DNA from 2 places in the Vibrio panuliri genome. Region 1 is predicted to be linked to the other one. Evidence: riboswitches for the same ligand, from Rfam matches in the RefSeq annotation. Region 1 holds a riboswitch; the other holds the start of a gene.
The links. A riboswitch is a leader RNA that binds a small molecule or an ion and turns the genes downstream of it on or off. The one in region 1 is predicted to bind cyclic di-GMP.
Positions count from the first base shown of each region.

Region 2: another riboswitch for cyclic di-GMP. It lies ahead of GZK95_RS04795 (TfoX/Sxy family DNA transformation protein); the one in region 1 lies ahead of GZK95_RS05360 (hypothetical protein).

Region 1 covers NZ_AP019654.1:1,178,034-1,185,631, reverse strand. Annotated here, with positions in the region: gene xthA (exodeoxyribonuclease III) at 1-799, shown strand, start outside; gene GZK95_RS05370 (ATP-binding cassette domain-containing protein) at 1,128-2,645, shown strand; gene GZK95_RS05365 (HlyD family type I secretion periplasmic adaptor subunit) at 2,638-3,987, shown strand; cyclic di-GMP riboswitch class I at 4,078-4,157, shown strand; gene GZK95_RS05360 (hypothetical protein) at 4,190-7,108, shown strand; gene fabV (enoyl-ACP reductase FabV) at 7,201-7,598, opposite strand, start outside.
Region 2 covers NZ_AP019654.1:1,045,227-1,052,824, forward strand. Annotated here, with positions in the region: gene glgA (glycogen synthase GlgA) at 1-241, shown strand, start outside; gene GZK95_RS04780 (alpha/beta fold hydrolase) at 417-1,214, shown strand; gene GZK95_RS04785 (DUF7577 domain-containing protein) at 1,211-1,516, opposite strand; gene GZK95_RS04790 (TVP38/TMEM64 family protein) at 1,529-2,218, opposite strand; gene GZK95_RS04795 (TfoX/Sxy family DNA transformation protein) at 2,359-2,949, opposite strand; cyclic di-GMP riboswitch class I at 3,061-3,158, opposite strand; gene purR (HTH-type transcriptional repressor PurR) at 3,309-4,313, opposite strand; gene torD (molecular chaperone TorD) at 4,515-5,168, opposite strand; gene torR (two-component system response regulator TorR) at 5,408-6,118, shown strand; gene elyC (envelope biogenesis factor ElyC) at 6,193-6,996, opposite strand; gene cmoM (tRNA uridine 5-oxyacetic acid(34) methyltransferase CmoM) at 7,386-7,598, shown strand, end outside.

The sequences.
Region 1 (7,598 bases):
ATCATTTAATATCAACGGTCTACGTGCGCGTCTTCACCAACTTCAAGCGCTTATCAACAAACATCAACCTGATGTAATTGGCTTGCAAGAAATCAAAGTCCATGACGAAGCCTTCCCGATTGCCGACGTTGAAGCCATGGGTTACAAAGTCTATTTCCATGGGCAAAAAGCGCACTATGGCGTTGCTCTACTTTGCAAACAAGAGCCGGTCTCGATTCAAAAAGGTTTTCCGAGCGACAACGAAGAACACCAAAAGCGAATGATCATGGCAACCTTTGAGAACAGCCAAGGTGAAAAAACCACGGTTCTCAATGGCTACTTCCCGCAGGGCGACAATATTAACCATGAAACCAAATACCCTTATAAGCGCGAGTTTTACCAAGATTTGATGAAATATCTTGATGAATACCACAATAATCAAGACAACTTAATTGTTATGGGCGACATTAATATCAGCCCGATTGATCTTGATATTGGTATTGGTGAAGCAAACCGTAAACGTTGGCTAAAAACGGGCAAATGCTCATTCCAACCAGAAGAACGCGAATGGTTACAAACTCTATTGGATTGGGGCTTCGTTGACACCTTCCGTAAATTACATCCAAATGCTGATGATAAATTCTCATGGTTTGATTATCGCTCACGCGGTTTTGATGACAACCGAGGGCTCAGAATTGACGTGGTTCTCGCGACGGAGAGTCTAGCGAATAAGTGTATTGAAGCGGATATTGATTACGAGTTGCGTGGTATTGAGAAACCATCTGATCACGCGCCAATTTGGTCTTCTTTCACACAATAATTTTCTTTTGGGTTTCTTATAAATAAGAAACCCATTTTATTTCAAAGTCTTAATCATCATTTCAACACATTAAATCAGCATTTCCCTGAATACGGGCTAAAACCCTGTCGCTTTTATAAATATTTGAATGTTAGGATTGCGTCAATTTTTGGACAGCAATTACTCGGCATTTATGGATATCACTCAGTCGCAATGGAGCGAAATATCACCGTTTAATCGTAGAGTTGTACTGACTCTAATTTTTGCCGGTTTTTTTCTTAACCTTCTAATATTAGTCGTTCCAATTTATAGCTTACAGGTTTTCGACCGAGTCTTAACAAGCCGCAGTATGGATACACTCCTGTTGATCAGCGCTATCGTATTTTTCTTGCTGGTTATCCAAGCGGCGATGGATATTTTACGCAACCGCTATCTTTACAAAAAATCGGTCCATTTAGATGCTTTACTCTCAAGCCATCTATTTGCCCTCAATACCATTCAACCGCAACAGCCAACACTGCATGATGTAAAAGAGCTTAAAGCATTTATGGTTTCCCCTGCATTTTTGCTGCCATTTGATCTTATTTGGACGCCGCTATTTATTTTAGTCCTGTTCAGCTTACATCCATTGATTGGAGCACTTGCCTTAATATCAATCTGTTTGGTTGGTGGGCTTGCGTATTTCATCCACAAACGTAAAGAGAAACAGTTCGCTCATGCGCAAATGATGGAAAGCGCCTGTCGCGCCGCAAATGAGCAAGTGGTTCACCAAGCAGAGTCGGTTCAGTCCCAGTATTTAAGCCATGGTTTACGCCAGCAATATCAGCATCTTACTGCTGAACGAATCTGGCATGAACTCGAACTCGGTCACACCACCAGCACCCTCACTTCGATGGCAAAATGTCTAAGGTTCACCTTACAGATGGCCATCATGGGATTGGGCGCTTGGTTAGTTGTCAACAACAGTATGACGGCAGGTGGTATCATCGCGGGTTCAATACTGATGTCTCGAACACTGCAACCTTTAGAGCAACTGCCAAACTCACTGCAAGTTTGGCGCAATGTGCTTGATGCTCACCAACGAATATCCGCTCACTTTGCCGTTCAACCGAATAACACCCAAACCACCGAGTTTAGCCAAGTCAAAGGGGCACTGCATATTGATGGTTTAACTTGGTATCCAGAACAGGCAAAACTTCCGCTGCTGAAAAACATCCGCCTCAAACTCGAGTGCGGTAACAGTGTGATGGTGATGGGCGATAGTGGCTCAGGCAAAAGTGTACTTTGTAAACTGCTTGCCAATATATACCAGCCCCACTCCGGTGATATAAAAATCGACGGGGCTCGCCTCCCTCAATGGGATTCTGCACAACTGAAGTCCGTGATTGGTTATGCGCCACAGCACACTTCTTTTGTCGCTGGCACCATAAAACAAAACATTGCCCACTTTGATCCGCAGCTAGACGATGACAAAGTCATCAGTGCAGCGAAGAAAATAGCAATCCACCAAGATATCATTTCACTTCCGAACGGCTACAACACCATAATTGGTAGCCATAACGACACCATTCCAATGGGCTTGCTTAAAGGGATTTCGGTTGCCCGCGCACTCTATTATCAACCCAAATTATTGATCCTGGATGAGCCCGATGCTCACCTAGATAGCGCCAAACGCAACGCTTTTTACCACTTACTGCCCCAGTTAAAGCAGAGCCACACCGCCGTGGTGATCGTCTCTCACAACACACAACTGATCCAGCATGTTGATTGGGTGGTGCAGTTAAAGAACGGTGAAATCACCTCAGCACATAGCTCTGAGCAAGCAGCCAAAGTTTACAACATCAACCAGGCGGTAGCGTATGGCTAATGGACAGTTTCATCATATTGACCAATCTGGGATCCACTTTGTCGATCACCGCAAGCTCACCTTTGGTAGTGGTGCTGTTATCAAAATGGGTGTGTTGATCGTCTTACTTCTATTGAGTGTGTTTCTATGGTGGTCGTCACAAGCTAAACTCGCCAGTGCCGCAATTGCCCCCGGAGTGATTATTGTTGAATCCAAGCGTAAACCCGTCCAGCATCTAGAAGGCGGCATCGTCGAAGCGATTCATATCAGCGATGGACAGCATGTCACGCAGGGTCAACTGCTCGTGACGCTCAATGCATCCAGAGCCAAAGCGCAACTGTATGGTTTGCGTGCAAAATGGCAAAGTGAAACCGCGCGCCTCAACCGGCTTCAGGCTGAACTGCTCGGCAGCGACTCTGTTGCCTACGATACTCGGCTACTTAAATACCAATCAGACCCCCATGTGCAAAATGTGATTGCCACACAAAATCAGTTGTTTGCCAAACGGCGCTCACTGCGTTTGGGTGAGGACAAAGTGCTCGAAGAAAAAACGGCTCAAGCGCACATCGACTTACAAGGTCTTGAACAACGTTACCAGTCAGACCAACAAGCCCTGCTCTACCTATCTGAGCAAGTCAAAATGCATGAAGAGCTACTTGAAACCGGCAACACCTCCAAGTCTCGTTTACTGGATCTTAAACGTGAGTTCACCAATTTAAGCGGTAACCTTGCTGAACTAAACGCCAAAATTCATCGCGCTCAGCGCGCCGTGTCCGAAGCGAAGTTACAAGATAACAATGCCGATTTTATTTATGCCAAGCAACTTGGTGAAGAGATCCAGCAGTTAGAAAAATCCATTCGCGAAACATCAGAAGAGATGCTCAATGCCGAGCAGGTCCTAAGTAGAATCGAGATCCGCGCGCCTCAATCAGGGGTCGTGGTAGGACTGAGCGTCTTTTCTCCTCAATCGGTGATCAGTGCGGGGCAGAAAATTATGGAAATCGTCCCCCAGCAAGATCAATTAATTGTCGAGGCATTAGTGCAACCAGAAGACATCGATGTCGTCCATATTGGTCTGGCAACCGAAGTACGTTTGACCGCCTACAATTTTCGTCGCACACCGCCCGTTAAAGGGAAATTGGTGCATCTGTCAGCCGACAGAATCACGGACAAAGCCTCAGGAAACTCTGCGTATCTCGCCCAAGTTGAGTTAGACCAAAGTGACCTAGCTCAGCTCGACTCCGTCACTCTGCAACCCGGCATGCCTGCAGAAGTGATGATCTTATTGGGAGAACAAACACCCTTAGACTATTTACTGTCACCTCTTTTTGTTACCGCCTATAAGGCTATGCGAGAAAACTAATCCATAGCAGACAGGACCCCTGCTATAAAACAACCTGATGGTCCGCATTAACCTCTCAAACTGCTCAAATGACGGTTTGGGGACGATAACAACGAGTAAAGCCAAACTTATCGTGAGATAAGGACGGAAAGCTCCAGATCTCATCACTATGAGATGGCTGAGCCGCCTCTTATTAATCATACGATTGATCGAGGAATCCTTAATGACCACCAACCAAGCCAAATTAGCTCAAGCTCAAAATCGAGTTGAGCTTGTTGAACCAAGTATTGATAGTCTCTATCCAAAGCTGGATATCAATGGCGAGTTGTACAATATAGTTCCCCCTTTTAGTGCCATTGGAAATGTCATCGATGGCAATGATGACAACGATGTGATTGTCGCGCCATCCGGTGAATATATCGTAAAAGCGGCGAAAGGAAATGACATCGTCAATGCAGGTGAAGGCAACGATGTTGTCTTTGGCGAAGGCGGTAATGACGTACTTCTTGGTGATGACTTTACCCGCCATCTTGCGGCCGACAGTTCTGGTCATCTTTATGTCGACTTTACTCTAGCAAGCAAAGCCGATTTTTCTCTCGCAAAGGCCTATAACCCTGATGGCAGTGAAGCTAAGGTCTATGTTAAGAATGACGCATATGGCGTATTAGGTACCGGTGAGAGTGGCAATACAGGTCAAATCGGCTTTAGTTATCAGGATGATGGCGAGCCAGGCGATCGCGCAGGGGCATCTGAAGTTCTGTCGGTCTCATTGGGCGAGCACTCATATGCAGCTAAAGTCTCTATCGAAAGGTTATTCCAAAACGAAGGCTCCGCTGATGGCACTGGCAAAGAAAACATAAATGAAGTCGGTATCTGGACAGTACTTCGTGAAGGCGTTGTGGTCGAGTCTGGATACTTTACTGTTGGCGAGTTTAACCAAGCCACATTGGAGTTTTACAACCTCGACCCAGCTCAAGACAACCTCAAAGTACTGCAGCAAGGCGATGGCGACTCAAGTGGTTTATTTGTGATAGAGCCACAAGACGTCGGCTTTACCACATTTGATGAAATTCAGTTTTCTGCCGCCAGTGGTCAATATATCAATAACAAAGATATTGCCGATTCCAGTGATTTCTTTGTCAAAGATGTTGAGTATGTTGAACTGGAGAGTAACTCACTCAACAACTCAGATAGCTTGTTCGGTGGTAACGATGATGACGTATTGCTGGGTGGTGTCGGCAACGACCTACTGATTGGTGATGACCGATACGATTTTGAAGGCATTGATGGAATAAACCTCCTTGACGCCAAAGCCTATAACCCTAACGCAGCCGATGCGAAAGTTTGGGGGGCCAAACATAAAGTAGGGGTCGATGGAAACCCTGAAACAGGCAACGCTAAACAGCTCGGCTTTAGCTACGATGAAAATACCCGTCAAGGTGAGTCTGAATCATTAACCTATGATTTAGGCAGTGACCACAGCGCTGCGCGAATCTCAATTGATCGTCTCTACGCGAATGAAGCAGACAATGGCGCGAACGAAGTGGGTAAATGGACGGCTTTGAGCAACGGTGTTGTCATTGCGACAGGATACTTCACCGACTATGATCTCGACGATGCAACGCTTCAAACCCACGGACTGTCTCTGAGTGACAACATCAAATTGCTTAGCAACGATAACGGTTCAAGCTCAAGCGGCTTTTTTGATATTACCCTCGATGATACCAATGGGATCGCCTTTGACCAAATTGAGTTCTCAGCAGCGCAAGGCGTGTATGAGATCAGTAACGGAGCTAAGCTCGATTCAAGCGACTACTTTATTCGCGAGATCAAAGTGATAGAAAGTGACTCAACCGCGGGTAAGCAAGAGGGCTCAGATTGGCTTGATGGCGGCGAGAACGACGACAAAATTCAAGGTGGATATGGAAACGATGTGCTAATTGGTGGCTCAGGCAACGATATCTTGCTCGGTGATTACGCGCCAGCAAACGATATCACAGAAGCCACCGTGGAACGTATCACAGATGGAACCGCCTACAATCCTGACGGCTCACAAGCGGATATCACCATAACCAGCCGTGGATTTGGTGTCGCAGGCAACCCTGAAAGTGGCCAAGCAAACCAAATTGGTTTTAGCTTTAAAGATAGCGGGCAAGCTGGCGATGCCGCTGGTCAATCGGAAGTTCTCTCAGTTAGTGTCGATAACGACACCATGGCGGCAGATGTCGCAATCAGCCGCTTGTTTGCAAACGAGGGCTTTGATGGTACTCATGAAGTGGGGGTATGGACGGTATTTGACCAAGGCAAAGAAATCGCTAGCGGTTACTTCACTGCGGGTGAAATCTCTTCACAAGCATTGGCTGCTCATGGGATTGATCCTGCAACAGACAATATCAAAGTGCTGGAAAATGGCAATGGGAACCACAATGGTGACTTTACCATCACACCAAGCGACACTGGCAACGCCAAGTTCGATGAAATTCAGTTCTCAGCGGCGTCTGGCACATTCGACAAAAATGCCTTTGGTGCGCAAGACTCTAGCGACTACTACCTAAACACAGTGAAAACTTACCAAGCCGACGACTTGCTTATTGGCGGTACAGGGAATGACGTGCTAGCTGGCGGCCATGGTCTCGACGTCGTAGCGGCAGGCGACGGGCATGATATTATCTTCGATAATGGCAATGACTTTGTTGATGGCGGCAACGGCTTTGACGTTGTGATTGCTCACAACGCGAGTTTTGACAGCACTTACGAGCTTTCAACCGAAAGTGTTGAACACGATGTAGATTTCGCCGTTACCAGCAACTCTAAGCTACAAAATGTGGAAATGGTCGTGGGTAGTGACAACAAGGATACGCTACTGCTCGACTTAGATACGGTCAAAGACTCCGCGCAGAGTATTGACGGCACCCCAAGTAACGCTTTCTTCGCTGTCGATATTGAGAAGCTACAGTTGACCCAATCCAACTTTACATTTGATAAAATGGAGACCCTCTCCGTTGCAGATATTACCGACCCAGCCGTTCAAGCGCAGCTAAATAGCGTCGGTGTGAGTGGCAATATCTACAGCTACACCTTTGTCGATGGTAATGATACGGTCTCAGTGATCAGCGATGTGCAGTGGGACGATGTGGTGTAACCACATTTTCTAAGCAGCCAAAATAGAAAACGGAGCTTATTAGCTCCGTTTTATTATTCACTCAGTATCGCTATCTGTGATACTAGGCGGGATTAGATGTTGATAAATCCAGCGTCAACTGCAGTATTTACATCCGCTTCGTAGTCCACACCGTCAACACCAAAGCCAAACAGCTTCAAGAACTCTTCTTTGTACTCTACGTAATCAGTGAGCTCTTTTAGATTTTCGCTGGTAATTTGCGGCCATAGTTCGCGACAGTGTTGCTGAATGTCCTCACGCAGTTCCCAGTCATCGAGGCGTAGACGGTTATGGTCGTCCACTTCTGCCGCCGTGCCATCTTCTTTGTAAAGACGCTGACTAAACATACGGAAGATCTGTTCCATACAGCCTTCATGTACGCCTTCTTCGCGCATTTTCTTAAATACCATCGCAATGTAAAGCGGCATAACAGGGATCGCTGAACTTGCTTGTGTCACAACAGATTTCAGTA
Region 2 (7,598 bases), 130 kb from region 1:
GGTGGGGGGATTAAAAGACAGCGTGGTGGATTACGATTCCGATCCGGACAATGCGACTGGATTTGCGTTTATCCATCCAGAGCCGATTGAACTGCTGAGCGTGATGCAACGCGCTTTACTGTTTTATCTACAGCAACGTGATGAGATGACAAAAGTACAGCTCTTTGCGATGCAAAAACAGTTTTGTTGGAAGCGAGCAGCAGACGAGTATTTGGCTCTGTATCGCAGCGCACTTTCCTAACCTAAGCCGCGGCAATAAAGTTAACAGAACTCTGATAAAAGACATCATTTGATGTCTTTTTTTACACTTTTCTCGTCTCAACTTCATATAAAATGATATAAGCTCAATGGAGCTTCACATAACTTATGGTAGGCTTCTGCCCTCTTAGCACTATCAATTATAACTATTCGCATAAATGAGTAATGCCTTGCTGTTTCATAAAACCTATCTGCATCCAACAAGTAATGAATGGGTAGTCTTTATCCATGGTGCGGGCGGGAGTTCATCTATTTGGTTTAAGCAGATCAAAGCGTACAAGCAACATTTCAACCTAGTGCTGATTGATTTACGAGGCCACGGTAAGTCAAACCAGTTACTAAAAGAGATCATGACCAGTCGTTACACGTTTAAAGCAGTAACACTGGATATCCTGCAAGTGCTTGACCACCTCAAAATACAATCTGCCCATTTTGTCGGCTTGTCTCTCGGTACGATTATCGTGCATAACCTAGCAGAACTGGCGACCGACCGCGTGAAATCGATGGTGCTTGGTGGGGCTGTCACACGTCTTAATACGCGTTCACAATTCTTGGTTAAAGTGGGCAATATCTTTAAACATATTGTGCCTTACATGTGGTTGTACAGCTTGTTTGCGTACATAGTTATGCCACAACGAGCGCAAAAGCAGTCGCGGCATCTCTTTATCCGTGAGGCGAAAAAGCTCTGTCAGCAAGAGTTCAAAAGATGGTTTATATTGGCATCTGATGTGAACCCGCTAATGCGTTATTTTAATCAAAAAGAGTTGCCGATCCCGACTTTGTATTTGATGGGCGATCAGGACTACATGTTTATCAAGCCAGTGAAAGAGATCGTTGCTCTACAGCACCAAAGTCAGTTACTAGAGATAGCGGATTGTGGTCATGTGTGTAATATCGAAAAACCCGAAGAGTTTAATCAGCATTCGATCCGCTTTATTCAGCAACAGATCCGCTAATGGATCGCGACGCCACATTGCCAACACAGTGCAAATTGTCCTTCATTAAGCTCCCCACACTCAGTGCAGCGCCAAGCCTGTTGTGAGTGTGGTTGTTCAAACTGCTCAATCAGTTCAATCGCTATCTCTTTTTTAGCTAGGTCGAGTAACCAAACATGAGGGGCGCTCGCTTCTCCAAACGGCACTTCACCTTGCAATCCAAAAATGCCTTCTCCTCGCACTTCGCATTGTATGTTGTGGGAGCGTAAAAGCTCACACACAATGTGAGCTTGAGGTGGATTCACGGCACTGAATATTTTCATCAATAACCTCGATTATACTTGGCTGTGAGATTCTGGCTGGCGTCGAAGTTTAGCCATTACCCATTTGGCAATAATTGGGAATAAGCCGAGTAGGGCAAAAGAGACCAAAACAGATGGGGATACAATGCCCGACAAGCTGTCGATTTGAGCTAGTTGAGTACCAGCATTGAGATAAACGGCAGTGCCCGGCAACATACCTAATTGGCTAACCAGATAAAAACGTGCCGTCGTGATAGGAGTTAGCCCCATCAGTAGGTTAATCAAAAAGAACGGAAAGACCGGAATTAAGCGTAAGGAGAAGAGATAGAATGCCCCATCTTTTTCTACGCCTTGATTGATCGCAGAGAGTTTGTCGCCAAATTTGCTTTGTACCCAATCACGCAGTAAGAAGCGGCTGCTGAGGAAGGCGAGTGTTGCGCCCAGCGTGCTAGCAAATGATACCAGTAGTAAACTGGTCCAAAAACCAAACAGGGCGGCACCAAGTAGCGTGACGACGGCTGCTCCGGGAATCGAAAAGGCGGTTATCGCGACATAAGCGGAGAAGTAGATGATGGCGGCAAGTACGAAATTCTGCGCAATAAACTCACCAAGAGCCGCTTGCTGAGCTTTCGCATTTTCCAACGTGAGTTGATCACCAAATTGTGAAATTAACACCGCGATTAGGGCGATCAGTGCTATCCCTATCAATAATTTTTTGTTCATCTTCGCTCTCCTTTCCCTTTTTTGCGTCCGCTTATTCTTAGTTTAGCTGTTGGGGGAATCTTGTCTCTGTTGGTAGATAAGAACCTTAAAGTGAAGAAAAACTTTCATAAAAAAAGCCAGCGAAATTCGCTGGCTAGTGTTTATTGAAGTCGAGAGAGTAGCTCATCTCTGCGCTCTTGGGGTACCACTGACCAGTGTGTCCCTTTAATTGCGCCTTCAAGAGACCACAACAGCTCTAGGCTAACATCACTAGAGTGAGTTTCGCGAATCGCTTTATAAGCCTCTACAGAGCCCGCTTGCTGCAATTGCTCAACATTATCGATACCGGCTTTCTTCAGCATTCGCTCAGTCGCTAAGCGAAGGTTCGGTAAATCTTTAATGCGAGTTGGTTTTGTTTCAGCTTGCGCTGATTTCTCAACTTGAGCTTGTGCGTGTGCTTCACGTGCAATCTCAAGCGTTTTGGTGCTATTACTGTACAAATCTTCACTCAGAGCGAAGTATTTAGTGACAACAGGAAACCCACGTTTGTGGTACACGTACGGCTCGAATCCTTGTTGTTTAAACTGCTTGGCGAGAATGCTGTCTGCTCGAATATGAAGCTTATTATTTACAACTAACGCAAACATAGTTTCGTCTGCAAAAATCCCAAACCCACCAAACATAGAGCGAGATTTAATACGACCTAGCGGCTCAAAGAGCCTCATCGAGTCTTTAAGAATTGGTTTGTCCATTCAGTACTTTCTCGGTGTATGTGTATGTCAATACGCCACCAAATCAGGTCCGAAAGATTAGCAGTTATGCAGGAAATAGGAGAATAATCCGTTAACGCGCGCATTTCTACCATCGGCAACCCCGCTACCATACGTCTTATGCTGTGCATAAAAGTTTAGGCCGGAAGCTTTGCGTCCCATCTTTTCAGAATGGTTTGCCCTGTGCGTGACTTAATTTGCCTTGCTAAAGATTAAATACTTCTGTTTCAAAGTATCACCATACTATGAAAGAATTGTGATCTTAATGCAAGAATTAAGTTGGGTAGGAGTCACAATAGCCGACTAATCTCACATCGGCTATTGTTATAATAATCATTGAGTTAAGGTAATTTGGTTACCGTAGAGCGTTCAACGATTTCTGGATGCATTTCAAATACGCGTTTGTCATGCTCTTTGTCTTTAATGCGTTCAAGTAAGATTTCGAAGGCATTTTTACCAACACGACGTTTAGGTTGGTGAACCGTTGTCAGTGGTGGCGAGAAGTACTCAGCAAGCTCGATATTGTCATAACCAATCACAGACATATCTTCAGGAATACGGATACCTTTCTGTTGCAGACGACTCATTAGACCAAGGGCCATGGTGTCATTGAAACAGAAAATTGCTGTTGGGCGTTTATCCATCGCTGCGATTTTATCTGCCGCTAGCACAGCAGTATCACACTCGAAGTTACCTTCTAAGATCCAATCTTCATTTACTGCCAAGTTCGCTTCATTCATCGCGCGCTTGAAGCCTTGAATTCGTTCCTGACAGGCTGCTTTTTCAAAGTGACCGCTTAGACAAGCGATGTCTTTGTGACCATGATCGATTAGGTATTTGGTAGCAAGATAGCCACCTTCTTCCGAGTTATCGATGATCTTATCCGCTTGAGAACTCTCCGGACCCCAATCCATAACTACTTTTGGAATGTCTTTGTGGCGGTCCAGCATTTCACTCAGTTCTTCTGTTAGGTCAGAACACATCACCAAAATACCATCGACGCGTTTTTCAGCGAGCATGCGAATGTAATCGCGTTGCTTTTCGTAGATACCACCGGTATTACATAGGATAAGTGTGTAACCTTGGCGGTAGCAGTAGCTTTCTACACCATCGATGACTTCAGAAAAGAATAGGTTAGTTGATTGCGTCACCAACATACCAATTGTGCGGGTACTGTTGCACTTTAAGCTACGCGCAACAGCGCTTGGCGCGTAGTTTAGTTCAGTGACGGCTTCCATCACGCGCTCTTGAGTTGCTTCCGCAACAAAACGCGTTTTGTTAATAACGTGTGAGACTGTCGTGGTTGATACGCCGGCAAGGCGAGCAACATCTTTAATAGTGGCCATAAGGTATGATCCTTTCTATAGCTGCCACATGGCTATTCACATTTTTGAATAAAACTGGCAGAAAGTAATAGAAATACAAAAACCGCTTTTTTACAGCGGTTTGTACTTGTTTGGTCTTTTTATCGTTTGCGGCTTCGATTTTAGACCGCATCGCCGCCAGTAGCAAACGAAAAACCCGCTCTCATTTTATGAGAAGGGGTGTTATTCCTCTTCACCCACTAAATAGGCGCAATCCAATTCAAGGAATGCCACCAGCAGTGAGGCCACAGAAGAGTAAAAACCAAAAGCGTCGAGTGTTTGACTTTTCGCTGTGAACTTTGGCACCCAATTTAGAATGTGCTGACGAATAAACGCTTCTTGCTCGATCAACGCATCATTGAGGTGGCGCTCTTGCTCCAACTCATTTGAGCGAATAATCATATTGCCCAACAGATCAAGTTCAATTGCGATATGGTCAGCAGGCTCATTTAAGTCCTGATTTACCGCCACACCATGCTGAGTCAGTAGATCTTGCATTTGGTTTGCGGGTTCATCATGCAATAGGCCTGTCGTACCCACATACATAGAGGCGTACGGTAGTGCAGACTCTTTGTCTGATTTTAAGAACAAGTCACAAAAATCCGCTGCAAGCTCTAGTTGACCATCTTCGCGATCCATTTGTCTATTGAGCGCGTCCACCAATCGGTCAACCGCAGGTTTTAGGGTTGGGTTTTCACCTAGACCAGCAAGAAAGCCGCGGATTTCAGGGCTTTGATATTGTGCAAGCTCTGTTTCAGTCAGTTCTCTTGCGAACAGACTCGAAAACCACCAGTAAATCTCTGCACGTTTTTCATTAAACGCTTTTAATTCTTGCATCTAACAATGCTCCAAGTTTCAGTACTATTAATATTTTAGCGAACAAACATGAATAGCGATAACGTGTATTGTGAAAAAATGGGATAGAAAATGGAATATTGTTAACAGGTGGGCTAGGTTTGTCTTGAATCAATAAAAAATCATCTTTCTTGATTTTAATATAACAAATACTAGAAATGTTACGGTTTATGAATAGAATACTGTTGAAATTAATTCCCAATGTAAATTAAGTGGTTTAGATGAGCTATCACGTATTAGTAGTAGAAGACGACGCGGTCACTCGCAGCAAGCTAGTTGGCTACTTTCAAAATGAAGGTTACACGGTCAGCGAAGCTGAGAGCGGCGAGCAGATGCGCGACACACTACAAAATCATTCGATCGACTTAGTTATGTTAGACATCAATCTTCCTGGTGAAGATGGTCTGATGCTAACGCGCGAACTGCGTAGTCAATCGGACATTGGAATTATCCTGGTAACAGGACGCACGGATAGCATTGATAAAATCGTCGGTCTCGAAATGGGCGCAGATGATTACGTAACCAAACCGTTTGAACTTCGCGAACTGCTAGTGCGCGTGAAGAACCTGTTGTGGCGCATTTCTGCTGCTCGTAATGCAGGTAGCGTTGTTGATCAAAAGAACGACGCAAACATTGTTCGCTTTGGCGAGTGGATGTTTGACATTCAACGCCGTGCTTTAAGCCGTAACGGCGAACCGGTTAAGCTAACTAAAGCTGAGTACGAACTACTTGTGGCGCTGTCTTCTTACCCTAACCAAGTATTAAGCCGCGAACGCATTCTCAATATGATCAGCCACCGCGTAGATGCACCTAACGACCGTACCATCGATGTACTGATTCGTCGCATGCGCGCTAAGATGGAGTTTGATCCAAAGAACCCACAAATCTTTGTGACGGTTCATGGTGAAGGCTACATGTTTGCTGGTGATTAATTGACTGTATAAGTGTAAAAAAACCGAAGCTCAGCTTCGGTTTTTTTTTTGCGGCAAAGATTACCTACATCCCGCTACACTTTACTCTGTGAGGCTTCGATTGCGGTCTCTTCATAATCCGATGCCCAGTTGCGTAGCGTCTGCCAAATGCGTCCAAGAGTTTCGTGCCAGTATCGCTCGGTCTGCTCTAAGTAAATCGCTTTAGGCGTGTACTTACTCCAAAACTGATGGATTTCGGTTTGTGCTAAGTAGTTGGTCGGCGCAGGATAAGGGTTTAATCCAGCAGAGTGGAACTCATTGAGCGCCCGGCCCATATGGCTTGCAGACGTGACTAGTATCAACTCTTTCCGTTGTACAAAGGCTGCGGCTTGTCGAGCTTCTTCCCATGTGTCTTTTGCTGTCTCAAGCAGAATAATATCGGATTTTGACACCCCAAGAGCGAGAGCCACTTTTGCCATCATACGTGCATTGCTCACCTCAGTGCCGCCTGAATAGCCGGAGAGTATGAGCTTTGAACCCGGATAGATGCGCATAATGCGAATGCCTTCAGATAAACGCATCAAAGCGGTGCGGCTTAGTTCAGAGGTTGGGGGAATTTGGTCATCCACCACATGACCGCTACCCAGTACCATGACATAGTCAATCGACTTATCGACAGGTAAAAAGGCGGTATATTGGCGTTCTAGCGGCATCAATAAGCGAGAAGCGACAGGTTGGAAAGAGATCAGGAAGATGCCCACAAAGGAAAACAACACCACAAAGCAGCCTGTTTTCTGCTTGCGAGTAAACATAATTAACATTAAGCCCAAAAATCCGATGATCAGCATCGCTGGCAAAGGCATGAGCAAGGAAGAAACGATTTTTTTCAGCTCAAACATGATTAAATAGTCCGAAAAAACACCAGTTGATTATAAATTAAGATAATCCCTATTTATATCTGCCTTTCTTGTGACAGAATAGCAGTACCAAGGGGCTAATGGCCTTTTGAAATGATTTTTGCATTCGTTTGTCGCTTTTTTATACACGATAACCGCTGAGCGGGTAGTTTTTACTTAGTAAGCCAGCAACGTAATAGGAAGTGCAACAGACAATGCCCGAAGGGTTCGAACTCGGCGCCCCCGATTACAGAGTTTGACTCTGAAAGAGAGCTATTTGGGCTCAGAGTGACTAGGCTACAAACCTCTCGTCGCGACTAAAACGCTTTTTTGTTCGAACAGAATTTTCCACAAAAGGTCAGCAGACCTTTAACATGATAACCCAAGCCGCTGTGACTGAAGACCGCAATTTCGACGATATTGCCCACAAATTTGCAAAAAATATTTACGGTTCGGACAAAGGTGAGATTCGCCAAGTAATTGTTTGGCAAGATCTTGCACAAGCTTTGTCCATGCTCCAAAGTGACCAACAACGCCTGAACATACTGGATGCGGGCGGTGGTCTGGCACAAATGTCACAAAAAATAGCTAAACTCGGACACCAA